Regions from separate parts of the Halomonas sp. TA22 genome, predicted to be linked through region 2. Evidence: predicted binding sites of a transcription regulator. Region 2 holds the regulator's gene; each other region holds the start of a gene.
What was found. The regulator PhoB, encoded in region 2, activates phosphate uptake and scavenging genes when phosphate is short. The targets are predictions, from matches to a motif close to TGTCATANNNNTGTCANA.
Positions count from the first base shown of each region.

Region 1: the regulator PhoB is predicted to act here: its motif matches at 1,850-1,867, upstream of HJD22_RS13820 (glycosyltransferase family 1 protein).
Region 3: the regulator PhoB is predicted to act here: its motif matches at 3,318-3,335, upstream of phnD (phosphate/phosphite/phosphonate ABC transporter substrate-binding protein).

Region 1 is NZ_CP053108.1:2,915,928-2,926,481, reverse strand. Features, by position in the region: gene HJD22_RS13830 (acyltransferase) at 85-957, shown strand; gene HJD22_RS13825 (M23 family metallopeptidase) at 969-1,826, shown strand; gene HJD22_RS13820 (glycosyltransferase family 1 protein) at 1,931-3,088, shown strand; gene gcvT (glycine cleavage system aminomethyltransferase GcvT) at 3,218-4,330, opposite strand; gene HJD22_RS13810 (sodium:alanine symporter family protein) at 4,399-5,790, opposite strand; gene gcvH (glycine cleavage system protein GcvH) at 6,337-6,729, shown strand; gene gcvP (aminomethyl-transferring glycine dehydrogenase) at 6,811-9,705, shown strand; gene HJD22_RS13795 (LysR family transcriptional regulator) at 9,784-10,554, opposite strand, start outside.
Region 2 is NZ_CP053108.1:2,150,449-2,161,002, forward strand. Features, by position in the region: gene HJD22_RS10020 (DUF3100 domain-containing protein) at 1-231, shown strand, start outside; gene HJD22_RS10025 (hypothetical protein) at 218-715, shown strand; gene HJD22_RS10030 (M20 aminoacylase family protein) at 725-1,882, shown strand; gene HJD22_RS10035 (NAD(P)-dependent oxidoreductase) at 1,989-2,867, shown strand; gene HJD22_RS10040 (aldehyde dehydrogenase) at 2,864-4,414, shown strand; gene HJD22_RS10045 (LysR family transcriptional regulator) at 4,393-5,358, opposite strand; gene HJD22_RS10050 (hypothetical protein) at 5,407-5,763, opposite strand; gene HJD22_RS10055 (HU family DNA-binding protein) at 5,861-6,157, opposite strand; gene HJD22_RS10060 (FAD-dependent oxidoreductase) at 6,254-7,426, opposite strand; gene ubiA (4-hydroxybenzoate octaprenyltransferase) at 7,817-8,716, shown strand; gene phoB (phosphate regulon transcriptional regulator PhoB) at 8,816-9,505, shown strand; gene phoR (phosphate regulon sensor histidine kinase PhoR) at 9,507-10,554, shown strand, end outside.
Region 3 is NZ_CP053108.1:2,333,688-2,344,241, forward strand. Features, by position in the region: gene HJD22_RS10905 (amino acid ABC transporter permease) at 1-725, shown strand, start outside; gene HJD22_RS10910 (amino acid ABC transporter permease) at 735-1,835, shown strand; gene HJD22_RS10915 (amino acid ABC transporter ATP-binding protein) at 1,904-2,632, shown strand; gene HJD22_RS10920 (Rid family detoxifying hydrolase) at 2,645-3,040, shown strand; gene phnD (phosphate/phosphite/phosphonate ABC transporter substrate-binding protein) at 3,443-4,438, shown strand; gene phnC (phosphonate ABC transporter ATP-binding protein) at 4,494-5,300, shown strand; gene phnE (phosphonate ABC transporter, permease protein PhnE) at 5,287-6,105, shown strand; gene phnE (phosphonate ABC transporter, permease protein PhnE) at 6,099-6,908, shown strand; gene HJD22_RS10945 (hypothetical protein) at 6,925-7,410, opposite strand; gene fdhF (formate dehydrogenase subunit alpha) at 7,686-10,554, shown strand, end outside.

The DNA.
Region 1 (10,554 bases), 770 kb from region 2:
GTGCAACACAGGCTGCTCAGCCACGCTGGGCAGCTTGGCAAACTTGCAGTAGCATTAGCTTTTTTGCATCACCGAGGAGAGGGCATGTCGACCCTGAAGGGGCTCGTCAGCGCAGTATTGCTGGTACTCTGTACGTTGATTTGGACGATACCGCTCTTCGTTCTGATCTTGTTCAAGCTGATCGCGCCGACCCGTCGGTTGAGCCTGTGGGTGCTCAAAGGGCTCAATGCCGTGGCGCTCAACTGGATCGGCGCCAATTTATGGTGGATGCGCCACTGGCTCAAACCCCAGCTCGAGCTGAGTCTGCCCGAAGGGCTCTCACCTCAGCAATGGTGGCTGGTGATCTCCAATCACCGCAGCTGGACCGATATCTTCGTGCTACAGATGGCACTGCATCGGCGCATTCCCATGCCACGCTTCTTTCTCAAGCGAGAGCTGATCTGGGTCCCTGTGGTCGGCCTGGCCTGGTGGGCACTGGAATTCCCGTTCATGGGCCGCTACAGCCGTAAACAGATGGCGCGCAACCCCGCTCTCGCCAAGCGAGACAGGGAAGCGACCGAGCGTATGTGCAAGCGTGCCCAGGAAATGCCTACCGCGGTTTACAATTTCGTCGAGGGCACCCGCTTCACACCAGCAAAGCGCGAAACGCAGGAGAGCCCCTATCGCCACCTGCTACGCCCGCGTGCTGGCGGAACGGCACAGGTAGTAAGCCTAATGGGAGATCGGCTTAGCGGCATTCTCGATGCCACGCTCAGCTATACCAACCCGCGCCCCACTTTCTGGGGTTATCTGTGCGGCAAGGAACGCCTGATACGCTGCCATATTCGCTGCCTCGATGTCCCCGGCTGGATGCCTGGGGGCGACTACCATCAGGATCCGCATTATAAGGAACGCTTTCAGAAATGGCTCAACGCCCTGTGGCTGGAGAAGGACCGCACGCTGGACACCTATTCCTGATCGTGCTGTTGATGCTGCTTTCCGGTTGCTCCAGCGCGCCCTCCGCCCCTCAGCGGCTCGAAGGCATCAGTGGCGATTGGGTTACCGTCCAGCGTGGCGACACACTGGGCGCCATTGCGACACGCGCCAACGTACCGCTCGAGCGCTTGACGCGCTTCAATCCCGGGGTCGACCCACAACGCCTTGCCGTGGGCCAGCGCCTGCTGGTGCCCACTCAGCAGGAGCGGGCACCAGCAGGCGGTCCTTACCGCTATCAGATTCGTCCTGGGGACACCTACTCGGCCATTGCCCGACGTTTCGGCACCACCCCACAGCGCATCCAGTCCGCCAATCCGGGACAGTCGCCTGACCGCCTGCGTGTTGGCCAGGTCGTCTCGGTGCCGCTCGGGGGTAGCGCCGTCGCTGCCAGCAGTGGTTCGAGCAGCTCAGGTACAAGCCGCCCCGCTCAAGCCTCGGCTCCTCGCCCGGCGCCAGCACCGGCCAATCTGCCAAGCAGTGCTCGCAACTGGCCCTGGCCGCTGGACGATTATCGTGTGACGCGCCAGTTCGGTCCCGACAGTCGAGGTACGCTTCAGCCAATGCTTCTAACCACCGGTAGCGGACAGCAGGCCAAGGCCGTCGCCGAGGGCGAGGTGCGCTTCGCCGGCAGCATGCGCCAACTCGGTGAGGTGGTGATCATCCATCATGAGGGCGATCTGCAAAGCGTCTATGCGCTTTGCGACAACGTGATGGTCGAGGCGGGACAGCGCATCCGCCAGGGTACGGCGCTGTGCAGGGTGGCCTTGAGCAATGCAACGGAGCGCCACGACCTGCTGTTCGATCTACGCCAGGGTGGAAAGCCCATCGACCCGCGCCGGGTGCTGCGATAGCCGATGCGCCCTTTCGCTCTAAGCGTCATGCAAACGTCACGCAGCATTAAGCGCGTTGTCATCTTGAGAACCGACACTGACTCAAATCGCACAAGGAGAGCGCCATGCGCCTCTGCCTGGTCAGTGAAACATGGTCGCCGGATATCAATGGTGTAGCCCATACCCTGGGACATTTGAGCCGGGAGTTGCGCCACCGACAGGTGGAGCTGCTGCTGGTGCGGCCACGTCCCGAGAATGACACCAAGGCCCCAGGAGTCGACGCTGAGTTGCAGGTGCGCGGCTTTCACCTGCCGCGCTACTCCGCCGTTCAGTTCGGCTATCCCAGCACCTCGGCACTGATCACGTTCTGCCACGAACAGCGCCCCGATGTGATCTACATCGCGACCGAAGGACCACTGGGCTGGTCGGCATTGAAAGTGGCCAAACAGTTGTCGATTCCCGTGGTAAGCGGTTTTCACACCAACTTCGACCATTACATGGGCGACTACGGCCTTGGTTGGCTAAAGGGTCCGGTACGGCGTGCGTTACGTCATTTTCATAACCGCACCCACGCGACGCTGGTGCCTACCCTTGCCCAATCAGAAGCGATGGCCAAGCAGGGTTTCGACAATGTTCAGGTGATGGGACGCGGCATCGATGGCGATCACTTCACCCCCGCCAAACGCGAACAGGCGTTGCGAAAAAGCTGGGGGGCAAGTGAGCATCAGCCCGTCGTGCTGCATGTGGGCCGCCTGGCCAAAGAGAAGAATCTCGATCTGCTGGTCGACACCCTGCTGGTGATGCATCTCGCCCGGCCGGATATGGTCAGCGTCGTGGTGGGCGATGGTCCCCTGCGTGCTTCACTGCAGCGGCGGCTTCCCAATACACATTTCACCGGTTTCATAGACAACGATACACTGGCGCGCCACTACGCCAGTGCCGACATGTTCCTGTTCCCCTCCTGCTCCGAAACCTATGGCAATGTCGTCGCCGAAGCCATGGCCAGCGGGCTTGGGGTCGTCGCCTTCAAGCATGCCGCGGCCGCCGAACTGATCGAGTCCAATCGCCACGGCATTACAGTGCCACTAGGTGACGATGCTGCCTTCATCGTATCCGCCGTCACGCTCTGCCAATCCCCGGCTCAGTATGGCCAACTAGGTCGCTCGGCACGTCTTCGCGCCACCAGCAGGCGCTGGGAAAAGGTTGCCGACGGATTCCTCGATGTACTGAACGCAGCTCAGGAGAGCCAACATGAGAGTGTCACGAACGCCTGCCGTCTTTGAGCACCTCGACCTGCTGGAGTGGCCTCTGTGCCAGCGTTTCGATTGGGAAATCTTGCTCGACATACCACCGCTACATCTACGCCAGTGGTGGCTGCTACAAGATAACGGTATAAAAGAGAGATACCACTCTCAACCGCGGTAATAACCGGGAGTAACAAAGGGCATCTTGCTTACCACCATCGCCAGGCGTTTGCCACGCACCTCGGCATAGATCACATTGCCGGGTTCTGCATGTGTCAACTCAACGTAACCCATCGCCACTGGCTTGCCGACGCTTGGGCCAAAGCCGCCTGACGTCACCTCACCGATACGCTGACCATCGCCGTCGAACAGCTCGGCGCCCTCACGTACCGGCGCGCGCCCCTCTCCTAAAAGCCCCACTCGCTTGCGCTGATGGCTCTTGGCATCCACCTGGTGAAGTATGATGTCGGCACCCGGGAAACCGGCGGGACGCTCGCCGCCGTGACGCCTAGGCTTACCGATGGCCCAGATCAGACCCGCCTCTACCGGCGTGGTAGTGGCATCGATATCATGCCCATAGAGGCATAGACCCGCCTCGAGGCGCAGTGAGTCGCGCGCACCCAGACCGATCGCTTCGACCTCGGGCTCGGCAAGCATACGGCGCGCCACCGCTTCGGTCTGCTCCGCGGCAATCGATATCTCGAAACCATCCTCGCCGGTATAGCCGCTGCGGCTGATCCACACAGGGATGCCATCGATCTTGAAACGTCCATGCTGCATGAATCGCATCTCACAGGCGGCCGGGCAGAGGCGCTGCATCACCTTGGCCGCGTCAGGTCCCTGCAGGGCCAGCAAGCCCCTCTCCAGCACTTCCAGCTCATGGTTATGTCCCAAGCCAATGCGCAAGTGCGCAATATCCTGATCCTTGCAAGCGGCATTGACCACCAGGTAGAGATGGTCACCCGCATTGACCACCATCAGATCGTCTAGTATCCCGCCCTCCTCGCCGGTGAACAGCGCATAGCGCTGCATTCCCTCGGGCAGCCCGAGAATATCCGCCGGCACCAGGGTCTCCAGCGCCTCGGCAGGTGACGGGCCATGAATCAATAGCTGCCCCATGTGGGAAACATCGAATAGGCCACACGCCTGGCGGGTGTGCTCATGCTCCTTCTTGACACCCAATGGATACTGTACCGGCATCTCATGCCCGGCAAAGGGCACCATCTTGCCGCCCAGCTCCTGGTGAAGGTCATGAAGCGGCGTCTTGTTGAGTTGTGTCATGGCATCGGTCCATTACGCGGTTACAAGAAGCGTGCTGCCCGTAGAGAAACGCGAGCAGCACGGGCTGGCTAGTGCTTGAGTTCTTCGCCCGGCAGAATCGTCTTGCCGTCGAGGAAGTCGCGAGTGAGCTTGAAGACCACTGGCGAGAGCAAGGCCAGAGCGATCAAATTGGGGATTGCCATCAGAGCATTGAAGGTATCGGCCATCAGCCAGATGAAGCCAAGCTGCGCCATGGCACCCAACGGAATCGCCAGCACGAACAATACACGATAGAGCATGATCGAGCGGGTGCCGAACAGGAACTGGAAGCACTTTTCGCCATAGAAGGACCAGCCCAGAATCGTCGTGAAGGCAAATACGGCCAAGGCGATCGCCACGATATGGTTGCCGACTCCCGGCAGTGCCGCCTCGAAGGAGAGCGCCGTCAGCGAGGCCCCCTCTTCACCGGCGATCCATGCAGTCGAGGTGAGAATGACAAGCGCAGTGATGGTGCAGACGATGATCGTATCGATGAAGGTGCCGAGCATCGCGATCAGCCCCTGGCGCACCGGATTGCGTGTCCGCGCTGCGGCATGCGCAATGGGGGCGCTACCAAGCCCCGCTTCGTTGGAAAATATCCCGCGGGCAACGCCGAACCGAATCGCTGCCATCACCGCGGCCCCTGCGAAACCGCCGGCGGCCGCAATAGGGTTGAAGGCGTAATAGAAGATCAGGCGGAACGCCTCGCCGATCTGCCCGGCATTGATGATCAGCACCACGAGCCCTGCGGCAATGTAAGCGAAGGCCATCAACGGCACCAGCTTTCCCGCCACCTTGGCGATGCGCTTGATCCCTCCCAAAATGACCGCCCCTGCCAAGACCATGATCACGACACCAGTTAGCCAGTGTGGAATGCCGAAGCTCGAGTCCAGCGCATCGGCCACGGAGTTGGACTGCACGGTATTGCCGATGCCGAACGCCGCCACTGCGCCGAAAAAGGCAAAGGCGCTACCCAACCACATCCATTTATGGCCCAGACCATTCTTGATGTAGAACATCGGGCCACCGACGTGGTTGCCGGTATCGTCCGTTTCGCGGTAACGCACCGCCAGCACCGCCTCGGCGAATTTAGTGGCCATGCCGACCAGCGCGGTAATCCACATCCAGAACACTGCACCAGGGCCACCCAGTGCAATGGCGGTTGCGACACCGGCGATATTCCCCGTGCCGATGGTGGCAGAGAGTGCCGTCATCAACGCGTTGAAGGGGGATATCTCTCCATCCTGATCAGACTTGCCGCCGGCCTGAGCCTTGCTGTCTCGCCCCTGCCACAGCAATCTGAACCCCATGCCCAACTTACGAATGGGCAACAGTTTCAGGCCTAGCTGGAGGTAAACCCCCACGCCAAGCAGCAATACCAGCATCAGTGGTCCCCACACCACGGCATTGACCGCGCTGAAGAGACTGGTCAAGGTTTCCATTGTTCTTTACTCCTGTCTTGATTGTTTTTGCCACCGACATCTCTACATGGCGCTTGCCGGCGTGCCGAACCGAACCCGCCTACCATAGCGGAATGCTCCGCAAGCGCTCTAGTAGTCGATAATAAAAACTGCACATAACGGATAACTATCCAACCACACTCCACCGATTGGAATTCTTGGCTAAGGTTTTTCTCAAGACAAAATAAGAAAAAATTATCTTATAGGAAACTCAGCAAGAATAAAGCACGCCTTTCGCTTATATCTGGCATAGCGAAGACAAGTCAAAAGCGTGTGGTAGACGCGTTTTCGAGGCTTGGATCGCGATAAGCCTAGCTGCCATGCGACATCGACAAGAAGTATCGACAAGCGGTCATGTAAAAAAGGCCATGCCGATAGACCAAGGGCTGGACGATGTTCCAAAAGATAGCCAACCTTAGGCGGGTGGTCATTGTTGGCGATCTTGTAGTGCGTGCGACAACTCGCCAAACAACGAGAATCCGGGTACGATTCCCCAATACAGAAAATCTTTTCGCATAGGAAAACATCATGAGCTCCATCCCTTCGAACCTACGCTATACCGATAGCCACGAGTGGGTACTGGATAACGGTGACGGCACCGTGACCCTGGGCATTACCGACCATGCGCAGCAAGCGCTGGGCGATGTGGTGTTCGTGGAACTTCCCGAGGTCGGCCAGTCCCTTGCGGGAGGTGATGAATTTGGTGTGATCGAGTCGGTCAAGGCCGCCTCGGATCTCTACTCCCCAGTGACCGGCGACGTCGTCGAAGTCAACAAATCACTGGAAGAGGCCCCCGAGACAGTCAATGAATCACCCTATGAGGATGGCTGGATCGTCAAGGTGCGCATCAGCGATAGCAGTGAACTCGATGCCCTGCTTGATGCCGAGACCTACACTTCGCTCGTCGAAGCCGAAGAGTGATGCTCTGCGACGAGCGATCCTCTCGCTCGTCGTCTCTTTTACTACCTGGGGATGACCGCCCCTCTATACCACAGGTGCTTCATGGCTTATGACACTCGACGCCTGGCCGAACTGGCCGGACACGACGCCTTTATCCATCGCCACAACGGGCCTGGCGCCGATGATGTCGCGCCCATGCTGGCCGAGTTGAATATCGACAGTCTCGCCTCACTGATCGAGCAGACCATACCCCGCAGCATCCGCCTGGGGCGCGAGCTCAACCTAGACGGACCCCGCACCGAAGCCGAGGCGCTGGACTACCTCAAGCGATTGGCACGGCAGAACAAGGTCTTCAAGACATACATCGGTCAAGGCTACTACAACACTCATCTGCCAGCGGTCATCCAGCGAAACGTGTTGGAAAATCCCGGTTGGTATACCGCTTACACTCCCTACCAGCCTGAGATCGCCCAGGGGCGTCTGGAGGGTCTGCTCAATTTCCAGCAGATGGTAATGGATCTCACCGGCATGGAGCTTGCCAATGCGTCGCTGCTCGACGAAGCCACCGCCGCCGCGGAGGCCATGGCGCTGTGCAAGCGGGCCAACAAGAAGTCGAAGAGCGACGCCTTCTTCGTCGCCGACGACGTGCTGCCGCAGACGCTCGACGTGGTACGCACCCGAGCACACTACTTCGGTTTCGAGCTGATCGTCGCGCCAATGGCAAGCCTCGGTGAGCAGGAAGTGTTCGGCGCACTGCTACAGTATCCGGGCGCAAGCGGCCAGGTACACGATCTCGCACCGCTGCTCGCTAAGGCGCGCGATAACGGCATCATGACATGCGTGGCCGCCGACATCATGGCCCTGGTAATGCTCCGTGAGCCCGGTTCCATGGGTGCCGACATCGTCGTCGGCAATAGCCAGCGCTTCGGCGTACCGATGGGGTACGGCGGCCCGCACGCGGCCTTCTTCGCCACCACCGACTCCCTCAAGCGCTCGATTCCGGGCAGGATCATCGGTGTCTCCAAGGATGCCCGAGGCAACCAGGCGCTGCGCATGGCCATGCAGACCCGCGAACAGCACATTCGCCGTGAGAAGGCCACCTCCAACATCTGTACCGCTCAGGCATTGCTGGCCAACATCGCCGGCTTCTATGCCGTCTACCATGGCGCCGAAGGGCTGCGTATCATCGCCTCGCGCATCCATCGCCTGACGACGCTTCTTGCCGAAGGCCTCAAGCGTAAAGGCGTCCCGCTCGCCTTCGACAGCTGGTTCGATACCCTTCGTCTGACCGGCGTCGATGCCGGCAAGATTCATGGTCGAGCCATGACCCGGGAGATCAACCTGCACTACTTTGAGGGCGGCGATATCGGCGTGAGCCTCGACGAGACCACCACCTCCCACGATCTCGATGCGCTGTTCGACGTGCTGCTCGGTGAGGAGCACGGGCTTTCGGTCGCGACGCTTGACGAAGAGATTCTCGCCGGTGCCATTAGCGGCATTCCCGGCCCATGCCGCCGCGAATCGGATTTCCTGACACATCCCACCTTCCGGCGCTACCGCAGCGAAACCGAAATGCTGCGCTACCTCAAGCGGCTCGAGAACAAGGATCTGTCACTGACCCAGGCGATGATTCCGCTCGGCTCATGCACCATGAAGCTCAACGCCACCAGTGAGATGGTGCCGATCACCTGGCCTGAGTTCGCCCAAATCCACCCATTCGCTCCCCAGGAACAGGTCGCCGGCTATCGGCAGATGATCGATGAACTGGCGGCATTTTTGGTCGAGATAACAGGCTACGACCATATCTCGATGCAGCCCAATTCCGGCGCTCAGGGCGAATACGCCGGCCTGGTTGCCATTCGTCGATTCCAGGCAGCCGAGGGACAGGGCCATCGCGACATCTGCCTGATCCCCAGTTCCGCACATGGCACCAACCCGGCTTCCGCGGCAATGGCGCAGATGAAGGTAGTGGTGGTCGAGTGCGACGATAACGGCAACATCGATCTGAATGATCTGCGGGCCAAGGCACAGCAGTACAGCTCCCAGCTCACGGCGATCATGCTCACCTACCCCTCCACCCATGGGGTGTTCGAAGAGGAAGTGCGCGAGGCGTGCGAGATCGTTCATGAGCATGGCGGCCAAGTCTACATCGATGGAGCCAATATGAATGCCCAGGTCGGCCTATGCCGCCCCGGTGACTTCGGCGGCGACGTTTCCCACCTCAACCTGCATAAGACTTTCTGCATTCCCCATGGCGGCGGCGGGCCAGGCATGGGCCCGATCGGCGTCAAGGCGCATCTGGCGCCCTACGTCTCCAACCACGTGGTGACACCGATTGCCGGCGTCAACGAAGAGTGCGGCGCGGTCTCGGCGGCGGCCTTTGGCAGCGCCTCGATCCTGCCGATCTCCTGGGCCTACATCAAGATGATGGGGGCACGCGGTTTGCGCGAAGCAACCGAGCTTGCGATCCTCAACGCCAACTACATCGCACGTCGCCTCGAGTCTCACTTTCCGGTGCTCTACCGCGGCATCAACGGCACCGTCGCCCATGAATGCATCATCGACATCCGTCCTCTCAAGGCTGCTTCCGGGATCAGCGAGGAGGATATCGCCAAGCGTCTGATGGACTATGGCTTCCATGCGCCTACCATGTCCTTCCCGGTACCCGGCACGTTGATGGTGGAACCGACCGAGTCGGAGTCCCGTTACGAGATCGACCGCTTCTGCGATGCCATGATCAGCATTCGCGAGGAGATTGCCCGGGTGGAGCGCGGCGACTGGCCAGCGGACAACAACCCGCTGATTCATGCCCCTCACACCATGGCCGACCTGATGGATGAGCCGTGGAAGCGCCCCTATTCCCGCGAAACCGGCGTCTTTCCCTCGGACGCCGTCAAGGCAGCCAAGTACTGGCCGGCGGTCAATCGTGTCGATAACGTGCATGGCGATCGGCAACTGATCTGCTCCTGTCCAAGTATCGACGCCTATCGCGACTGAAATTGCGAGTCGAAGTCACACGACAAAGCAACGAAAAGCCCCGGCAGATGCCGGGGCTTTTGTTGGCTGTCTCATTCGTTACCGCTCGGGGTCGAAATCAGGCTCCTGAGCGTAGCCATAGAGCGTCTGGCGACGCTGTTCGCGGAAATCCTCGAGCAGCTTGGCATAACGCCGCGGCGTCTCCTTGCCAGCCTGGGTGACCACGTGCAACGTCTCATGCACCGTATGCGGCAGCATCAACTCCTTGACTTGGCGCTGCCAAGGCGAAGTCTCAAGCACCAGACGAGGCACCACGGTAAAACCCAAGCCACGCGCCACGGCGTCGAGTACCAGCGAGACCTCATTGGTAAAGCCCTGCAGCGGCAAGCGGTTCATGCCGCGGAATTCATCGGGGAAATTGGCCCGTAGCACCAGACTGGCGTGATGGATGCCGTCAGAGTAGTTCATAAAGCCAAGCCCGGTCAGATCATTGAGCGTGGTGCCGGTAAAGTCCGCAGGCACCAATAAGCACAACGGCTCCTGATGCCAGGGCTCGAAGCGTAGATCGGGATGCTTGGAGAGTTCGGTCACGATTCCCAGATCGTAATGACCGGCTAGCAGGCCCTGAACGATCTCATGATTGAAGGCAAAGCTGTAGCTCACCGTAAGCCCGGAATACATCTGCTGATAGCTGAGCAGAAAGGGGTAGAACATCCCGCCCACACTTCCGGGCGAGGCGATTCGGCACTCGCCGGAGTCGAGGGAGTCGTTATCCAGGGAGTGGCGGAAGTGCTCGTGCTCCGCAAAGAGCTTGATTGCATACTCATGGGTACGCCGGCCCTCCTCGGTCAAGGTGAACTTCCGGCCGAA
Region 2 (10,554 bases):
ATGGCCTGCGGCGTGGGCAGCGGCAGCATGGTGGCGGCCTGCTCCGGCGCCCTGGCCGAGGCAGTCCCCGGCATGCGCGACGAACTGCTGGCCTTCTCCGGTGCCAGCAACCTGCTCACCTACGCCACCGGGCTCTATGTCTCGCTGTTCATCGCCCTGCCGGCGGCGGAGTGGCTCTACAAGCGTCTCGGCGGCGCCGCTAGCAAGGAGACTTCCCATGAAAACGTCTGATACCGTCAATCCTGCAGCCCTCGACAGCGATGCACTCAAGGAGCTGCGCCCCGAGCAGCAGCTCGGCAAGACCGCGATCCTGCTCGGCGCGGTGTGCATCGCCGCCTGGTTCTCCAACATGGTCAACGGCGCACCGCTGCATCAGTCGCTGCCTGGCATGCTGATTCTCTATGCAATGGTGATGATCGGCCTGGTGATCGGGCGCGTCTCGCCCTTCTACCTGCCCAGCGTGGCCTGGGTGTCGCTGGTCAGCATCCTCTTCACGCTGCCCTTCTTTCCGGGCAACGACTGGATCGTCGCGCAGCTGGCCAGCGTCGACTTCCTGGCGGTGGTCACACCGGTACTCGCCTACGCGGGGCTTGCCCTGACCGGGCGTGAGTTCGCCATGTTCCGCCAGACGGGCTGGAAGCTGGTGATCGTCTCGCTGCTGGTGTTCACCGGCACCTTCGTCGCTTCCGCCTTCATCGCTCATCTGCTGCTCTAGGAGACGCTCATGAACGCAAGCTCGTCCCCTTCCCCGGCACTGCTGCGCGAGTGGCGGCACGATTTCCATCGCCATCCGGAAACCGCCTTCGAGGAGCACCGCACCGCCTCGCGCATCGCCGATATCCTGCGCGACGCCGGCCTTGAGATGGTCACCGGCCTCGGTGGTGGCACCGGGGTGGTGGCGACCCTCGATGGCAAGCAGGGCCCGGGGCGCGCGATCGGCCTGCGCGCCGACATCGACGCCCTGGATGTCGAGGAGGCCAACGCCTTCGCCCACGCCTCTTCGATCCCAGGCAAGATGCACGCCTGTGGTCATGACGGCCACACCACCATGCTGCTGGGAGCGGCCTGCGCGCTGGCCGGCGATCCTGATTTCGCCGGGCAGGTGCACTTCATCTTCCAACCGGCGGAGGAGAGCGAGGGGGGTGGCCGCGTGATGGTCGAGGAGGGCCTCTTCGAGCGCTTCCCGATGGAAGCCATCTACGGCCTGCACAACTGGCCGGGCCTGCCGGTCGGCGAGGCGGCGGTACACGACACAGCCGTGATGGCGGCCTTCGACGTCTTCACCCTGACGCTCACCGGACGCGGCTGCCACGCCGCCATGCCTCACCTGGGCAGCGATACCATCCTCGCCGCCTGCCAGCTCGTCAGCCAGCTGCAGGGATTGATCAGCCGCGAGACGCCCCCCCACCAGAGCGCGGTGCTGAGCGTCACCCAGTTCCACGCCGGCGACGCCTTCAACGTGATTCCCGAACGGGTCGAGCTGCGCGGCACGCTGCGCTGCTTCGATGGCGAGCTGCGCGCCTACCTGGAGCGGCGCTTCGGCGAGGCCGTCGAAGCGCTGGCCGGCTTCCATGGGCTGACAGCCGAGCTCGACTACCAGTCGCGCTACCCCGCGACGATCAACACCCCCGCGCATGCGGCGCGCTGCGCCGAGGTGCTCGAGGCATTGCCGGGCATCACACAGGTGCATCGCGACATGGCGCCGAGCATGGCCTCGGAGGATTTCGCCTTCATGCTCAATGAGCGCCCCGGTGCCTATCTCTGGCTCGGCAATGGCGACAGCGCCGCGCTGCACAACCCGCGCTACGACTTCAACGACGCCATCGCCCCGCTCGGCGTGGCCTACTGGCAGGCGCTGGTCAGGCAGTTGCTCGCCGCCTAGCGCCTCGATCTCCATGGATGCGTTTACCCACGACCTGGCATGGCCTGGTTAGGGTAGATGCGTCTTAAAAAATGGCCAATCCACGACAAACACAACGGAAATCGACATGAAGATCACGGTAATCGGCTTAGGCCAGATGGGCGGCAACATGGCACTGACGCTCCAGGCAGCGGGCTTCGAGGTATGCGGCACGGACCTCTTCGAGGGCACCCGCGAACGCCTGGCCGCCCAGGGGCTCGCCGTCGTCGCTCCCGATTCGTTGCCGCCAAGCGACGTCTATCTGCTCTCGCTGCCCACCTCCGACCACGTCCGCGAGGTGATCGAGCGAGCGCCGGGCCTGCTCGTATTGGCCCCCAGGGGCAGCGCGATCGTCGACACCTCGACCAGCGATCCCGTCGTCAGCCGCGAACTTGCCGGCAAGGTGCTCGCCGCCGGCCTCGAGTGGCTCGATGCGCCGGTCAGCGGCGGTCCCAAGGGTGCGGCGAGCGGCGAGCTCGGCATGCTGCTCGGCGGCGAGGCGACCACCATCGCGCGCCTCACGCCGATGCTCGAGGTGATGTCGGCCAAACGCACCCATGTCGGCGGGCCCGGCAGTGGCCACGTGGTCAAGCTCGCCAACAACTACCTGTGCGCGGCACACCTGCTGACCACTGCCGAGGCGGTGGCCATGGCCGCCCGCGCCGGCGTCGACCCGACGGCCTGCCTGGCCGGGCTCAACAGCGGCTCGGGGCGCAGCGCGGTGAGCGAGGTGAACTTCCCCGAGTGGATTCTCTCCGGACGCTTCGACTCCGGCTTCACCTGCGGGCTGATGCGCAAGGACCTGCGCCTGGCCCGCGACGCCGCCGAGCGCCTCGCCATGCCGCCGGGGCTGCTGCAGGCAGTGGTCGAGGCGTGGCACGCCGACCATGAACACCCAAGCGACAGCGATGACTTCAACCGTATCGTCAGTCCCCTCATGGCCGCTGGCGAGGAGCACTCCCAATGAACGCACTCAACCAGCAAGCCCGCGAGCGTCTCGCCAGACTGCTCGACCTCTTCGGCCTCGCCGGCCAGACGCCCCTCACCAACTGGATCGATGGCGCGCTTCAGCCAGGCGAAGGCGAGACGATCACCCTGCTCGACCCGGCCACCGGCGAGACGCTGATCGACTATCACGATGCCGGCGCGGCGGCGATCGAGCTCGCCACCCAGGCCGCGACGCGGGGGCAGCAGGCGTGGATGGCGCTGAGCGCCAGCGAGCGTGGCCGGCGCATGAACGACGCGCTACGCGGCCTCGAGGGGTACGAGGAGCCGCTTGCCCAGCTCGAGAGCGTGGTGGCCGGCAAGCCGATCCGCGACTGCCGCGGTGAGGTGGCCAAGGTGCGCGAGATGTTCGAGTACTACGCCGGCTGGTGCGACAAGCAGCACGGCGAGGTGATCCCGGTGCCGACCACGCACTTGAACTACGTGCGCCACGTGCCCTACGGCGTGGTCGGTCAGATCACGCCGTGGAACGCACCGATGTTCACCTGCGCCTGGCAGCTCGCCCCGGCGATCGCCGCCGGTAATGGCGTGGTGCTCAAGCCCTCCGAGCTCACCCCGTTCACCTCGGTGGCGATCGCCAGGCTGCTGGAGGGGGGCGGGCTGCCCCGCGGGCTGATCAACATCGTCAACGGCCTCGGCCCGACCACCGGCGCGGCGCTGACCGGCCACGAGACGATCGCCAAGCTGGTGTTCGTCGGCTCGCCTCACAGCGGACGGATGATCGCCGAGGCCGGCGCGCGGCGCCTGGTGCCCAGCGTGCTGGAGCTAGGCGGCAAGTCGGCCAATATCGTGTTTGCCGATGCCCGGCTTGACGACGCCGTGGCCGGTGCCCAGGCGGCAATCTTCGCCGCCGCCGGGCAGAGCTGCGTGGCCGGCTCGCGGCTGCTCATCCAGCGTCAGGCGTTCGAAGAGGTCACCGCACGCCTGGCACGGGCCGCCGCCGAGATCGAGGTCGGCCTGCCAAGCGAGGAGGCGACGCGCATGGGGCCGCTGCAGAACGCTCGCCAGTACGCGCATGTGATGCGCATGATCGATGACGCCGTCGCCGCCGGTGCCCGTGTGTTGACCGGCGCCAGCCGCCCCGAGGGACTCCCCGAGGAGGCGCAGGGCTACTTTCTCGCCCCCACCGTGCTGGCCGACGTCACCGCCGAGATGGAGATCGCCCGAGAGGAGGTGTTCGGCCCGGTGCTGGTGGCGATGCCCTTCGACGACGAGGCCGATGCCGTACGCCTGGCCAACGCCACCCGCTTCGGCCTGGCCGGCGCGGTATGGACCCAGGACCCCGCGCGGGCGCACCGTGTCGCCGCGCAGCTGCGCGCCGGCACCGTATGGATCAACAGCTATAAGGCGATCAATGTGATGTCGCCCTTCGGTGGCTTCCGTGACAGTGGTTTCGGGCGCTCCAGCGGCCTTGACGGCCTGCGCGAATACAGCGTGCCCCAGAGCGTCTGGGTGGAGACCGGCAACGAGGCGAGCGTGGCGATGGGCTACGGCAACGGCGTGGGCTGATCCTGGGACGGTCGGCTCTCGTCAGGCGGCGTCCCGACATCACGAAACGCCTGCATCCAGTGCTGCAGGTGACGCAGCAGCAGAACGCTGGCCTTGGGCTGCTGGCGCCCGATGCGAGTCACCATGTGTGCCTGGGAGCGCCGGAACAGCGGGTCGTCCACCGGGCGCGCCACCAAGCTGCCGGCCTCTAGGTCGCGGGCCACGGCGAAGCGCGGCAGTAGGGTGATGCCCATGCCGCTGCGCACGTACTGCGCCAGCACCGCCATGGAGTTGGTATTCATCGCCGCGCGCGGGCGCAGGTGCGCCAGGTGGAAGGCGTGATCGACCATCTGGCGCACACCGTGGCCGAGGTCCCACATCGCCATCGGCTCATCGCTGAGCTGTACCAGGGTCAGTGGTTCGAGCTGAGCGACGAGCCAGTGGTCGGGGGGCAGAATCGCCATCAGCGGTTGTGGGCTCGAGCTCCAGAAGCGCAGCTGGGGGTGGGTACGCTCGTGGAACATCAGTCCGATGTGCGCCTGGTCCTCGACGATCGCCTCGATGATGCCGGTGGTGCCGGCCAGGTGAATGTCGAGCTGGATGCCCTGGTAGCGCTCGGTGAATTCGCGCAGCGGCGTGGCGATCAGATCGCCGACGAAGCCCTCCCCCACCACCAGCGACACGGTACCGGTCTCGAGACGCTGGTAAGCCTCCAGCGAGGCGATGAAGCTCTCGTCCAGGGCACCGCGCCGCGCGCAGTACTCGAGCAACATCTCGCCCACCGGCGTGGGCCGGATGCCGTGGCGCTGCCGTTCGAGCAGGGTCGCGCCCAGTGCCTCCTCGAGCAGCGCGATTTGCCGGCTTACCGCCGAGGGAGCGATATCCAGACGCGCCGCTGCCCGGCGGACCGAGCCCGATTCGATGGCGATGCGAAAATAGACCAGGCGCTGATGAGGGATATCCACGGTCGGCCTCTAGGGGAATGGCACCGGCACATGGCCAGGCGTCACCGGTCAGATATGGCGCAGCAGCTTCTGCAACCGCTGGAGGTCGGCTGCGTCGCCGACCAGGCGTACATTGCCCGCCATCATGCCGTCGAGAAAGGCCTGCTGGGTCGGCTTGCGCAGCACGTGCAGGGCGGTCTCGACATCGGCGAAGCGCAGTTCGAGATCGAGATCCACCGGCAGCCCCTTACCCGTGGCGATGCTGCGGGGCGACATGCGGTAGTAGCGGGCGATGGAGAGATCTTCGGTGGCGATGCCCCAGTCCATGCCGCGCATCTGCTTGAGCGTATCGCGGAAAGCGGGTTTACGACGCTGGGCGCGCTTGAGCAGCAGCCCCAGCAGCCAGAGCATGAGTGTCAGCTTCATGGCGGTTCCTGAAAGATGAGCTGGCCAGAGTCCGGCCCGGCCCTGCAGATCAAGCGAAGCAGGCTGCCGGGGCACTCCAGCCCCGGCACACGACGCGTTACTTGTCGACAGCGTCCTTGAGTGCCTTGCCCGGCTTGAACGCCACGGTCTTGCTGGCCGGGATCTTGAGCGGCTGACCGGTCTGGGGGTTCTTGCCGGTACGAGCGGCTCGCTCGCGCACGGTAAAGGAGCCGAAACCGATCAGGGAAACGTCCTGGCCCTTGGCGACACTACCGGTAATCTCGTCGAGGATGACGTTGAGTACCTGGCTGGCCTTGTCCTTGGAGAGATCGGCACGCTCGGCAATAGCCGAGGCGAGTTCTGGCTTGCGCATACAGCCTCCTGGTTTTGGCATGGCAAGGCGGTAAATACCGCCGTTGTTGTTTTCGATTGAGGGTTGATCGCTTGTGGCGAGAGCGGCAGCGGGCACCAAGGCCCACGAAGCCGCTCACTAGACTAGCAACGCAGGCGCCGCCCGCGCCAGCTCGACTTTCCGCCTCACGCAATTTCCTGTCAACGCGAATCCCACCAGACGGCCATTTTCATCCTCGGCCAGGGCTGACAGGTCATGCCCCTCGCCCTCGATTCGCCAGCGAAATGCCTCCTGCGTGGGCGGCAGGGCGACGCTCGGCAGCAGCGGCGTCTTGACCACAATCGGCCAGGCGCCATACCTCACCTCGCAGGGCTCGCCGCCAAGCGTCGCCGCCAGGGCCTTGGCGGCGCTCTGCAGCGGCTGAACGTACATGGCGTTGATACCGGCAACGCAGGCGACATCGCCGAGCGCATGGATGCCTGGCTCCGAAGTGCGTAACCGCCGGTCGGTGTGGATGCCCGCCGCGCTCACCTCGAGTCCCGCCCGGGCCGCCAGTTCGCTGCGTGGCGCAAGCCCGGTGGCCATCAGCACCAGATCGGCCTTGAGTGTCCGACCGTCGTCGAGCGCCACGGCAAGCCCTGATCCGAGTCCAGCCCCGGCGGGGGCGAGCGCTTCCACGCCTCGCCCCAGCTCGAGCATGATGCCCGCCTCGGCGAAGGCCTCCCCCATGGCCCGGCCCAGCGGCTCGGGCAGCAGTCGCGGCAGCGGCGTGGTTTCCGGTGCGATCAGCGTGACCTGATGCCCGCCGCCGTGAAGATCGTTGGCGAACTCACAGCCCACCAGCCCGGCTCCCATGATCGCCACCCGGGCCGGCCGCCCCAGCGCCATCAAGGCGGCATGAAAGCGTCGATAGTCATCGAGATCGTTGATTGTGAAGACGCGCTCGCCAAGCTCGGGCGCAATGACGAAGGGCAGCCTGGGCTCGGCCCCGGTGGCGATCACCAGCTCGCCATAGCGCAGCCATTCGCGGCCGATCTCGAGGCAGCGGCGGTCGGAATCGATGGCGGTGACGCGGGTATGGGTGCGCACCACCACGCTCAGTTGAGCGGCGATCTCCAGCGCTGAGCGCTGCACCAGACGCGCAGGCGATATGTGCTTGGCAAATCCGGTAGAGAGCAGCGGCTTGGCGTAGTCGTCGCCACTGTCGGCGGTGATCAGAGTAATGGCACGCTCGGGCTCGCGGGCCCGCACCTGGCGGGCCAGGCCAAGGCCGGCCATGCCGGTGCCGAGAATGGTCAAGGGTGCGCTCATGGGGCTCCTGGCCAAGGGTGACGGCTTGAAGAGGAGCGGTCATGTTACACTAAGCGCCTTTTTTGTCCTGGACGCGTTGCGTGACAGATCGCCCCTGGTCTTCCTGATTCTGCTGCCCTTGCTGCGATTTTGCACTGGCAGCCTGTCGCGGTCGCTCGGTCGTCCCCTTGACCCAGCTGCGCGGCCAGCGCCTGCATCGCCTTGCGAGAGCTCGCTCGGCAGTTGGCTGTTTCGGGCATTTCCAAGTGCTGGTACAGGAGTATTTTCTGGTTACCATGGCGCAGGCGCTGGAACTTCCGTCTGGCTAGAGCTTGCCAGCCGGCAGGGGTGGGCGTTCATCAACGGCGCCACGGCACTAGCGCCACATCACTAGCCACTGCGGAGAATTCGATGGGTCAAGGTGTGAATCCACGCGGCATCGGACGTCTGTCCGACTTCCTGCATCTGATGCGACTCGATCGGCCGATCGGCACCTGGCTGTTGATGTGGCCGACCCTATGGGCGCTGTGGATCGCCTCCAACGGCATCCCGGAGCGCAATCTTCTGCTGATCTTCGTCGCCGGCGTCTATGCCATGCGCGCCGCCGGCTGCGTGATCAACGACTATGCCGATCGCCACTTCGACGGTCACGTCAAGCGCACCCGCAACCGACCTCTGGCCACCGGGCGCATCAGCGAGCAGGAGGCCAAGGTACTGTTCTGCACGCTGGTGGCAATCGCCTTCGTGCTGGTGCTGTTCACCAACCTCTTCACCATCCTGCTCTCGATCGGCGGGATCATCCTGGCCTTCATCTACCCCTTCATGAAGCGCTACACTCATTTCCCCCAGGTGTTTCTGGGTGCCGCCTTTTCCTGGGCGATCCCCATGGCCTTCGGCGCCGTGCAGCAGAGCGTGCCGCCGGAGGCGTGGCTGCTGTTTTTCGCCAACATCGCCTGGACGGTGGCCTACGACACCCAGTACGCCATGGTCGACCGCGACGACGACCTGAAGATCGGCATCAAGTCCACTGCAGTGCTGTTCGGGCGCGCCGACAAGCTGGTGATCGGCCTGCTCCAGCTCATCACGCTTGGCCTGCTGGCCTGGGTCGGTGTGCGCCTGGGCTATGCCGATGTCGCCGCGGGGGGCTTCTTCTGGGTGGGCCTTGCAGCCATGGCGGCGATCTTCGTCTATCAGCAATGGTTGATTCGCCATCGCGACCGAGAGCGCTGTTTCCAGGCCTTCCTCAACAATCACTGGGCGGGGCTTGTGCTGTTCGCCGGCCTGGCACTGAGCCTGTGGCCTGTCGTCTGAGGTTCGCTTCGCGCACAAGATGGCAATGTTGTCACGCGACTGTCATATTGAGGCGGTGTAATCCTCATCATTCTGTCACTGCCAGATGAGACCCGCCGGATGACCGCCAAGACCGTGCTGATCGTCGATGATGAAGCCTCCATCCGCGAGATGATCGCCGTCGCCCTGGAGATGGCCGACTACCAGGTACTCGAGGCCGACAATGCCCAGAGCGCTCATGCCATCGTGGTGGACCGCAAGCCCGACCTGCTGCTGCTCGACTGGATGATGCCAGGCACCAGCGGCATCGAGCTTGCCCGGCGCCTGAAACGCGACGAGACCACCGCCGAGATCCCGATCATCCTGCTCACCGCCAAGAGCGAGGAGGACAACAAGATCCAGGGTCTCGAGGCGGGTGCCGACGACTACATCACCAAGCCTTTCTCGCCCCGCGAACTGGTGGCCCGGCTCAAGGCCGTGTTGCGTCGCACCACGCCGAAGGGGGTGGAGGATCCCGTCGAGGTCGAGGGGCTGCTGCTCGACCCTGCCAGCCATCGGGTCAGTTCCCACGGCAGCGCCGTGGATGTCGGCCCCACCGAATATCGCCTGCTGCAGTTCTTCATGACCCATCAGGAGCGCGCCTATACGCGCAGCCAGCTCCTCGATCAGGTATGGGGCGGCAACGTCTATGTCGAGGAGCGCACCGTGGATGTGCATATCCGCCGGCTGCGCAAGGCGCTGGGCGAGACGCACCAGCACTTGATCCAGACCGTCCGCGGCACCGGTTATCGCTTCTCCGCCAAGGTGTGACGTGCGACTCTGGAGCCGCGAAATCTGGCGACTGGCGCTGCTCGCGGCAGGCTTCACACTCGTGGGTGCGCTGCTCTCGAGGCCAGGACTTGGGCTGGCCGCGGGGCTGGCCGCCGGCCTTGGCTATCATCTGGCCAAACTGCGCGCGCTCTACCGCTGGCTGACCCGCCACCCCCATGAGGAGCCTCCGGCCGCCCGCGGCCTGTGGGGCGAGCTGTTCGACCGGCTCTACAAGTACCAGAAGGCCCAACGCCTCACCCAGAACCGGCTGCGCGAGACCCTGCATCGCATTCAGGACTCCTCGGAGGCGATGAGCGACAGCGTGGTGATGCTCGACCGGCGCGGCGATCTGGAGTGGTGGAACAGCGCTGCCAGCCGCATGCTGGGACTCAAGGCGACCCAGGACCGCGGCCAGCACATCACCAACCTGCTGCGCGATCCGCGCTTCATCGAGTACTTCGACGCCCGCGACTATCGCGAGCCGCTGACGCTCCCCTCGCCGCTCTCCGATCGTCTCGTCCTGCAGTTCCAGATCACGCTCTACGGCGACGACGAGCGCCTGTTGATGGCCCGCGACATCACCCGCCTGCACCGCCTGGAGCAGATGCGCCGCGACTTCGTCGCCAACGTCTCCCATGAGTTGCGCACCCCGCTGACGGTGCTGGCCGGCTACCTGGAAACCTACAGCGACTATCGCGACCAGCTGCCGCCGCGCTTCGCACGCGGTCTCGACCAGATGCAGGAGCAAACCGGGCGCATGCAGAACCTGGTCAACGACCTGCTGCTGCTGTCGCGCCTGGAGAACGAACAGCGCACCGCCGACAGTGCACCGGTGGATGTCGCTTCGCTGCTCGACGCAATCCGTCGTGATGGTGAGTCGCTCTCCGGCGGCCATCACCAGATCGGCGTCGAGATCAGCTCGGACTTCCAGCTGCTGGGCAGCGAACAGGAGCTGCGCAGCGCGATCTCCAATTTGCTCTTCAACGCCGTGCGCTACACCCCGCACGGCAGCCATATCACCCTGCGCTGGCGAGAGTGCGACGCGGGGG
Region 3 (10,554 bases), 180 kb from region 2:
GCCCACGCGATAGCTTGTCGCTGGGCGAGGTGGTGTTCCTCAACGTGCGCGGCCTCTTTCTGCCCAAGCCGCTGTTCGAGTCCGGCTTCGGGCTGATTCCGCTGGCGCTGGGCATCGCAGTCGTGGCCAGTGTGGTGCTGATCGTCTGGAACAAGCGCCGCCAGGAAGCGACCGGCAAGCGGCTACCCGCCGGTTGGATCGCTCTGGGACTGATCATTGGTCTGCCGCTGCTGGTACTGTTGGGAACCGGGGTGCCGGTGACCTGGGAAGTGCCGGAACTGCGCGGCTTCAACTTTCGCGGCGGTGTCACCGTGATTCCCGAGTTCCTGGCCCTGTGGTTGGCGCTGACGATCTATACGGCCTCGTTCATTGCCGAGATCGTACGCTCCGGTATCCAGGCGATCTCCCACGGTCAGACCGAGGCGGCCCAGGCGCTGAGCCTGCCGCAGGGGTTGGTGCTGCGCCTGGTGGTGGTGCCGCAGGCGATGCGCGTGATCATCCCCCCGATGACCAGCCAGTACCTCAACCTGATCAAGAACTCCTCACTGGCCACTGCGATCGGCTACCCCGACCTGGTCTCGGTCTTTGCCGGTACCACGCTCAACCAGACCGGGCAGGCGATCGAGGTCATCGCCATGACCATGGCGGTCTACCTGACCATCAGCCTGCTGGTATCGATGTTCATGAACTGGTTCAACGCCCGCGTGGCGCTGGTGGAACGCTAGGAGAGCGCCATGACAATTCAACACAAAATGATCGAGGCGCGACCGGCTCCGACCCATACCATTGGCCCGGTCGCCTGGCTGCGGGCCAATCTGTTCAGCGGCCCGGTGAATACTCTCTTCTCGCTGCTGGGCCTCTACCTGCTCTATCTGATACTGGTACCCATCATTCAATGGGCATTCATCAATGCCGACTGGATTGGCACCAGCCGGGAGGATTGCTCGCGCCAGGGGGCCTGCTGGGTATTCATCAATGCACGTTTGAGCCAGTTCATCTACGGCCTCTATCCGCGTAGCGAGATCTGGCGGGTCAACCTGACCTTCGCCCTCTTCGCGGCACTGATCGCCTGGCTGGTGATTCCGCGCCTGCCTTACAAGCGATGGGTCGTGCTGGTCACGCTGCTGGTGTTCCCGGTGGTCGCCTTCTTCCTGCTCTATGGCGGCAGCTTCGGCCTGCCGGTGGTCCAGACGCATCGCTGGGGCGGGTTGATGCTGACCCTGATACTGGCCGTGGTGGGCATGGTCGGTGCGCTGCCGATCGGCATCCTGCTGGCGCTGGGGCGGCGTTCGAAGATGCCGATCGTCAAGAGCTTCTGTGTGATCTTCATCGAATTCTGGCGCGGTGTTCCGCTAATCACAGTGCTGTTCATGGCCTCGGTGATGCTGCCGCTGTTCATGCCCACCGGCATGGGAGTCGATCGGCTGATCCGCGCGCTGGTGGGTATCACGCTGTTCCAAAGCGCCTATATGGCGGAAGTGATACGTGGCGGCCTGCAGGCCATCCCACGTGGACAGGAGGAAGCCGCGGCAGCGTTGGGCATGGGGTATTGGAAGCGTACGGGATTGATCGTGTTGCCCCAGGCGCTGAAGATGATGATCCCCGGGATCGTCAACACCTTCATCTCGCTGTTCAAGGACACCACCCTTGTGATGATCATCGGCCTGTTCGACCTGCTGGGCATCGTCCAGGCAGCGCTCGCCGACTCCCGCTGGCTGGGGTTCTCGCTGGAGGGCTACATATTTGCAGCGTTTATCTTCTGGATCTTCTGTTTCAGCATGTCGCGCTACAGCCAGTATCTCGAACGCAAGTTGCATACCGGACATAAACGTTGAGCCTCGGCGTCTAAGGATAAAAAGTCATGAATGAAGCAACCGCAACCCCCCAGGCCGACGCCACCCCCATGGTCGAGATGCGTGGCGTCAACAAGTGGTATGGCGACTTCCACGTGCTGCGCGATATCGACCTGACCGTCAGACGTGGCGAGCGGATTGTCGTGTGCGGCCCTTCGGGGTCGGGCAAGTCGACGCTGATACGCTGCATCAACCATCTCGAGGAGCATCAGCAGGGCGAGATCGTGGTCGGCGGCATGGCGCTCACCCAGGACGTCAAGCGTATCGAGCAGATTCGCCGTCGCGTGGGCATGGTGTTCCAGCACTTCAATCTGTTCCCCCACCTGACCGTGCTCGAGAACTGCTGTCTGGCGCCGATGTGGGTACAGAAGAAGTCGCGTCGCGAGGCCGAGGCACGCGCCATGCAGTATCTCGAGCGTGTGCGTATCGCCGAACAGGCACGCAAGTATCCCGGGCAGCTCTCCGGTGGTCAGCAGCAGCGTGTGGCGATCGCCCGCTCGCTATGCATGCACCCCGAGGTGATGCTGTTCGACGAGCCGACCTCGGCGCTCGACCCGGAGATGATCAAGGAGGTGCTCGATGTCATGGTCGAACTTGCCAGGGAGGGCATGACCATGATCTGCGTGACCCACGAGATGGGCTTCGCCAAGACCGTGGCCGACCGGGTGATCTTCATGGACCAGGGGCAGATCATCGAGGAGAACGCGCCGGAGCCCTTCTTCAACAATCCGCAGTCGGAGCGTACCCAGCTCTTCCTGAGCCAGATCCTCGGCCACTGAGGTAGCGACATGATAGACAAGCAGTTCATTGCCCGGGCTCCGCAGCCCATCGCGCCCTTCTCGCATGCCTGCCGGGTGGGGGATCTGGTCTTCATCACCGGGCAGATGCCCACGGTGCCCGAAACCAACGAGATGCTGCTGGGCACCTTCAGCGAGCAGACCCACCGGGTGATGCAGAATCTGGCGATCATTCTCGAGGAGGTGGGCAGTGCCTTCGAGTATGTGGTTCAGTCGCGGGTCTTCATCACCAACATGGGTCATTTCGATGAGGTCAACGCCGTCTATGCCAGTTACTTCGCGCAGCCGCTACCGACCCGGACCTGCATCGGCGTGACAGGGCTCGCCGGCGGGGCGGATGTGGAAGTGGACATGATCGCCTGGATTCCACCGACAATGCCTACGGCCTGACCCGTATTGCCGATGGCCCCCTTGCAGAGCGCCTGGCTGTCACGGCCAAGGCGCTTTGCGTCTCTTTACGCTCTCGTTCGTAACGGACAAGTACCGTCTGCGTGACCTCACGCAAATTTTTGCATGGCGGAGCGTTCAACTTTGGTCCAAGTCGAGTCGGCTCGATAATGTTCGCTTTTCATTGGCAACTGGCGGCAATGCCGCGCCGTGTCTGGCTCCCCTGTAATCACGCTCATGCAGCACCTCGCGTGAGGCTCAATGGGGTTCAGGGAAAGCAATTGACATATTTGTGACACACCCTAGATTGGGGGTATTTTCGAAAACAATCATTTATTTCTCCTGATGTTGAGTTTCGAAAACCCGAGTTTGTATAAGAACAACCCCAAGGGGCATGCCATGAAAATGTCTGTTTCAACCAATAAGCCAGTGATCAAAACCCTGGCAGCGACTGCCCTGTTACCGCTCTCGCTGCTTGCCCTGTCGCCTGCCTATGCCGAGTGTGAGCGCGGCCATCTGGATACGATCTTCTGCGACGAGGATGGCGACATGGTCGCCGACCGTCCGGCAGACGAATCCCAATGGTCCAATCCCGATACGCTGATATTTGCCTATACCCCGGTCGAGGATCCGGCCATCTACTCGGATATCTGGCAACCCTTTATCGATCACCTCGAGGAGGTGACCGAGCGGCGTGTGCGTTTCTTCGCCGTGCAGTCCAACTCGGCCCAGGTCGAGGCAATGCGTAGTGGACGCCTGCATATCGCCGGCTTCTCCACTGGGCCCACGCCCTTTGCGGTCAACCTGGCAGGCGCGGTGCCCTTCGCGCTGATGGGCTCCGACAATGGCCAGTTCGGCTATACCCTCCAGGTGTTCACCCACGTCGACTCGGATATCGAGGAGATGGAGAACCTCAAGGGCAAGCGGGTGGCGCACACCTCGCCGACCTCCAACTCCGGCAACCTGGCGCCTCGCGCCCTATTCCCCGAGCTGGGTATCGTCCCCGACGAAGATTACGAAGTGGTCTATTCGGGCAGCCACGACCAGTCGATGCTGGGCGTTGTCGCCCGCGACTACGATGCCGCCCCAGTGGCCTCCGAAGTGGTCGAGCGCATGGCCGCCCGAGGGCTCTACGACGAGGAGGAGGTGCGGCTGATCTATGAATCGGACCGCTTCCCCACCACGTCCTACAACTACGCGCACAACCTGCATCCGGACCTGGTCGAGAAGATCGAGGAGGCCTTTTTCAGCTTCGATTTCGCCGGCACCGAGCTTGGCGAGGAGTTCGAGGGCGTCGACAAGTTCATCCCCATCAACTACCAGGAGCACTGGGAGGTGATCCGCACCATCCAGGCGGCCAACGACGTGCGCTACACGCGCGAAGGGCTGGAGCAGGAGTAAGCCTGGCCTGCCGTGAGGCCGGTCATGATGGATGGTCGTTCAAGAGGGGTGGGGAATGCTGGAAATCTCGAAACTGGTCAAGCGCTACGGTCATGACGAGCCGGTGCTCAAGGAGCTGGACCTGAAGGTGGAAGGCAATAGCGTGATTTCCATCGTTGGCGCCTCGGGGGCGGGCAAGAGCACCATGCTCAGGTGCATCAATCGGCTGGTGGAGCCCACCTCGGGCTCGATCAAGCTCAACGGTACCGAGCTGGTCAATCTGCAGGGCAGTGCCCTGCGCAAGGCACGGCGCAAGATCGGCATGGTCTTTCAGGGCTTCAACCTGCTCGATCGCCTGACGGTGATGGAGAACGTGCTGGCCGGTCGGCTTGGCTATGTCAGCCTCTATCAGGCGCTCTCGCGGCGCTATCCCCAGGCCGATATCGAGCGCGCCTTCGCGCTGATGGAGCGTGTCGGCATCGCCCACTACGCCAACAAGCGTGCCGATGAGCTGTCGGGGGGCGAGCGCCAGCGGGTCGGTGTGGTGCGGGCACTGATGCAGGAGCCGGAGGTGCTGCTGGCCGACGAGCCTACCGCGTCGCTCGATCCGCGCACTTCCGAGCAGATCATGATCCTGTTGCAGAGCTTGGCCAGCGAGCTGTCGCTGCCGGTGCTGATCAACATTCATAACGTCGCCCAGGCCAAGACCTACACCGAGCGCATCGTCGGGCTGCGCCACGGCAAGATGATCTTCGATGGTGCCCCCGCCGATTTCACCAAGGATGCCTTGGAGGCGATCTACGGGGGGATCGAAGCACCCGAGGAGGAGCTCTCCATGACCGCGCTTCAGTCTACGCAAGGGGTGGTGCATGACCAAGTCTGACGACAGTGTGGCAGCAGCCCCGCCACGTACCTGGCGCAAGCCCCCCTTCATCGCAAGCCCCGTGCTGCGCTACGGCCTGTGGCTGGTGGTGGTGGTCTACTTGGTATGGGCCTTCGCGACGCTGCCGTTCAACTGGGATCGTATCGCCGAGGGGCTGCCGCGCGCCGCGCGCATTTTCGGTGGTGGCTTCCCGCCAAGCTTCGAACGTGGCGGCCTGCTGCTCACCGGTTTCAAGGAGAGCTTCCAGATTGCCATTCTGGCGACCCTGCTCGGTGTGCTGCTGTCGATCCCCTTCGCGGTGATGGCGGCAAAGAACATCGCCCCCAAGCCGATCTACCTGCTGGGGCGTGCGGTGATCATCATCTCGCGCAGCTTCCATCCGGTGATCGTTGCGATCCTGTTCGTGGCCGCGGTGGGCTTTGGGCCGCTGGCGGGAATTCTGACCCTGACGCTCTACTCCATCGGCTTCGTCGGCAAGCTGCTTGCCGAGGAGATCGAGGAGATCGACTGGGGCCAGGTGGAGGCGATGCGCGCCGCCGGGGCGGGCTACCTGGCGACACTATTCTATGCGGTGTTCCCGCAGATCCTGCCGCGCCAGGTGGGACTCTCGATGTATCAGCTCGACAGCAACCTGCGCGCCTCCGCCGTGGTGGGCATCGTCGGGGCCGGCGGTATCGGCGGCACCCTGATGAATGCTTTCGGACGTTACGACTATGACTTCGCCTTCGCCATCCTATTGATCATCATCGCGGTGATCCTGGTCAGTGAAGGCATCAGCGGCTGGGTGAGGAAGAAGATATGGTAGATCATGCCGGCACCTTGGCCGATCGTGTATGGCAGCGCTACGACCGCAGGGAGCGGCTGATTCGCTACGCCGTCTTGCTGCTGACGCTGATGCTGATGGTCTGGGCGGTGCGAGACATCGATATCTTCTGGCCCTGGGTGTGGGATGCGCCGAATCAGATCTCGGGGCTAGGCGCGCGCATGTGGCCCCCAGACCCCACCGGCCTGGCGCGGATCGTCAGTGCGCTAATCGAGACGGTGCATATCGCCACGCTTGCGACCATGCTGACCATCTTCATCGCACTGCCGGTTGCCTATATCGCGGCGCAGAATACCACCCCCAACCGTGCCTGCCTGTGGCTTGGACGCTTCATCCTGGTCTCCAGCCGTTCGGTGAACACCATCATCTGGGCCCTGCTGTTCGTGGCGATCTTCGGCCCCGGTGTGCTGGCCGGCATTCTGGCGATCATGTGCCGTTCGATCGGCTTCATCGGCAAGCTGATGGGCGAGGCGATCGAGGAGATCGATCGCCGCCCGGTGGAGGCGATGGAAGCCACCGGTGCCTCCAAGCTCAAGGTGATCGCCTATGCCATCGTGCCCCAGGTGATGCCGGCGTTTTTCGCCATCGTCATTCTGCGCTGGGACATCAATATCCGAGAATCCACGGTGCTGGGGCTGGTCGGTGCCGGCGGGATCGGGGTAATCCTGCAGGGCTCGATCGACACTTTCGCCTGGCCCACCGTGGCAACCATCCTGATTGCCATCGTGGTGCTGGTATTGATTGGCGAGACAATCACCAGCCTGCTGCGCAGCAAGGCGCTATGAGAGCTAACAAAAGGCGTTATAGACGAGGCTCCTTGCGGGCCGGGGCCTTGTCGATGGCTTTCGCCTTGGGCTCCTCCTGGGAACGACGCCGGCCCACGGTAGCCGGTTGAGTGACCCGGGCCTCGCCGAGCACGGCATCGTCACCCTCTTGATAGCGCGCCGCACTGGTCCAGGATTCATTGGTATCGTGTACCGCCGGGCGTCGCTCATAAGAGCGAGTCACTACCGCACTCGGGGCGAATCCCTGGCGCATGGCCGACATATAGTGTGGAAGCATCACCAGTTCGGCCAACAGACGAGTGCCCAACATGACCAGGAGCATCACACCGACGCCGAGCAGCATCGCCGGCCAGGCCTCGGACCACGCCACGGTGGAGAGCCAGGGGCTGTGGAACGCCAGCCAGACACCGCCACACAGTAGCCAGCTCAATTGAGCCGCGACATGAACGAAGACTACGCTGCGGCGCGATAGCGGGCGTTGCAGCAAAAGCAGGGTGCGCATCGATGTTACTCCAGTGAAGCCGCCATCCTGGGATGTCGACTCGGTCGCGTCCAGACTTCCTTTGCCCGAATCATACCAGTTTCCAGCGCTCCGGTAGCGCCTCGACATGGCAAAGCGTTTCCTGCCGCCAACTTAGACAACTTCCAACGCTTTTACTACGGTTTGAAGATGAGGTGGGTTGGCGCCCGCTGAGCCAGGACGCGTTTCCCGGTCTTCGATCGAGAAATTAAAGAGGTTCGATAATAACAGTCGAACGCTAGGAGGAAAGGAGTCCAATGAGCGATACCAAGGATTGCACAATCATCTACGATGGGAAGCCCCTGACAGGCAAAGCAGACAGGCCACTCATCGAATTTCTCGAAGCGAATGATATCGACCTGCCCCATGTCTGCTACCACCCATCACTGGGCGCGTTGGAAACCTGTGATACCTGTTGGGTCGAAGTGGATGGTGCCCTGAAACGTGGCTGTACCCTGACAAGCGCCGATGGCCTGACAATTTCCAGCCAGGATCAGCGCGCCCGGGCGGCCCGGGAAGAGGGGATGGACCGCCTGCTGGGCAAGCACGAACTCTACTGCTCTGTATGCGAGCACAATACTGGTGACTGTACCCTTCATGAAACCCTGGCGGCGATGGATGTGCCCATCCAGCGTTACAAGTTTCGCCGCAAGCCCTACGAAAAGGATGAGTCCGGCCCCTTCTATACCTACGACCCTGACCAGTGCATTCTATGCGGCCGTTGCGTGGAGGCGTGTCAGAACGTCGAGGTCAACGAGACGCTGACCATCGACTACTCGATGGAAAATCCCCGCGTGCTTTGGGATGGCGGCCATTCGGTCGACAATTCGAGCTGCGTGCATTGTGGGCATTGCGTCACTGTCTGCCCCTGCAACGCGTTGCTTGAAAAGAGCATGCAGCCCGATGCCGGCCCGTTCACCGCGATGCCGCAAGAACTCAAGCGGCCGATGATCGAGATCGTCAAGCGGCTGGAAGAGACCATCGGTGCGACACCGATCACCGGCCTCTCCAATATCGACAAGTATTGGCGTCAGCCGGAGATCAAGCGCACCAAGACAGTGTGCACCTACTGCGGGGTGGGCTGTGCCTTCGAGATGTGGACGCGTGATCGGCACATCCTCAAGGTCCAACCGGTTGCCGAGGCACCGGCCAACGGCATTTCGACCTGCGTCAAGGGCAAGTTCGCCTGGGATTTCGTCAACAGCGAAAAACGCCTCACCATGCCCTTGATCAGAGAGAACGGTCGCTTTCGCGAGGCGAGCTGGGATGAAGCTTTGGATAAAGTCGCCAAGGGACTGTTGGATGCCTGCGACACCTACGGTCCAGAGAGTGTCGGCTTCATCGGCTCGAGCAAGGCGAGCAACGAAGAGGCCTATCTGACCCAGAAGATCTCGCGACTGATCATCGGTACCAACAACGTCGACAACTCCTCGCGCTACTGCCAGAACCCGGCCACCAAGGGGCTGTTCCGTACCGTCGGCTACGGCGGCGATGCCGGCACCATACAGGATCTCGAGAAGGCCGAGGTGATCGTCATCGTGGGTAGCAATACCGCCGAGAATCACCCCGTCATCGCCTCGAAGATCAAGGCTGCGCGCAAGCGGTATGGCCACAAGCTGATCGTCGTCGACCCACGTATGCACGAAATGGCCGAGCGCGCCGATATCTTCCTGCGTCCCAAGATAAGTACGGATCTGATCTGGGCCTCGGCCCTGTCACGTTATATGTTCGACAACGATCTGGCTGACTGGCCGTTTCTCGAGCAGCACGTCAATCAGGTCGAGGAGTACCGCGAGTCGATCGAGCCGTTCACCCTAGAATTCGCCGAGGAGATGACCGGTATCTCCAAACAGGAGCTGATCGACACGGCGGAAATGATCGGACGTGCCAAGAGCGTCAGCCTACTGTGGGCGATGGGCATCACCCAGCACAGCCACGGAGCGGACATCAGCACGGCACTCTCCAATCTGCTATTGGTAACCGGCAACTATGGCAAGCCCGGCACCGGGGGCTATCCGATGCGTGGCCACAATAACGTGCAGGGGGCGAGCGATTTTGGCTGCCTGCGCAACATGTATCCCGGCTACGAGAAGGTCAGCGACGCGGAAGCGCGCAAGCGCTGGGCCGAGGGTTGGGGGGTGGCGCCCGAGCAGCTCTCCGACGAGGTGGGCATGGGCAACTTCCTGATGGTGCAGGCTGCTCAGGAGGACAGGATCAAGGCGATGTACATCATCGGCGAGGAAACCGCCTTTGCCGACGCCGATTCGCATAACGTGCACACCGCCTTCGAGGAGCTCGACTTCATGGTGGTGCAGGACATGTTCCTGAGCCGTACCGCCGAGTTCGCCGATGTGGTGCTGCCGGCCTGTCCAAGCGTCGAGAAGGAGGGAACCTTCGTCAATACCGAGCGGCGCATTCAGCGCTTCCATCAAGTGATGCCACCGTTGGGCGATAGTCGTCCTGACTGGGAGATCCTGACCGAAGTGGCGGCGCGTATGGGCCACGACTGGGGTTACACCCACCCTTCGCAAATCATGGAGGAGTGCGCCCGTATCTCGCCGCTGTTTGCCGGCGTGACCTACGAACGGCTGGAGGGGTGGAAGTCGCTGCTGTGGCCGGTGGCGGCGGATGGCACCGACACGCCGCTACTCTATACCGACGGCTTCCCCACCGAGGATGGCAAGGCGACGCTCTTTCCCCTCGAGTGGCAGGCGCCCGAAGAGGATGCCGACGACGAATATGATCTGATGCTCGACAACGGTCGCATGCTCGAACACTTCCAAGGTACCAACCAGAGCGGGCGTACCGACGGCATCTGGCATCAGTCACCCCACGGCTTTCTTGAAGTCAGCCCGGAGCTTGCCGCCGAACGCGGTATCGAGGAGGGGACTTGGCTGCGTGTCACCTCACGCCGCGACAGTGTGGAAATGCCCGCCGTGATTACCGATCGTGTACGAGGCAAGACGGTCTTTCTGCCCATTCACCACGGCAAGATCGGCATCAACGCGCTGACTGGTGAACACCACGACCCCGATGTACATACTCCGGCCTACAAGGAGACTGCGGTCAAGCTGGAGGTGCTGGACAGGGAGCGCCATGAGCCGCCACTGCCGCCCCACAATTTCC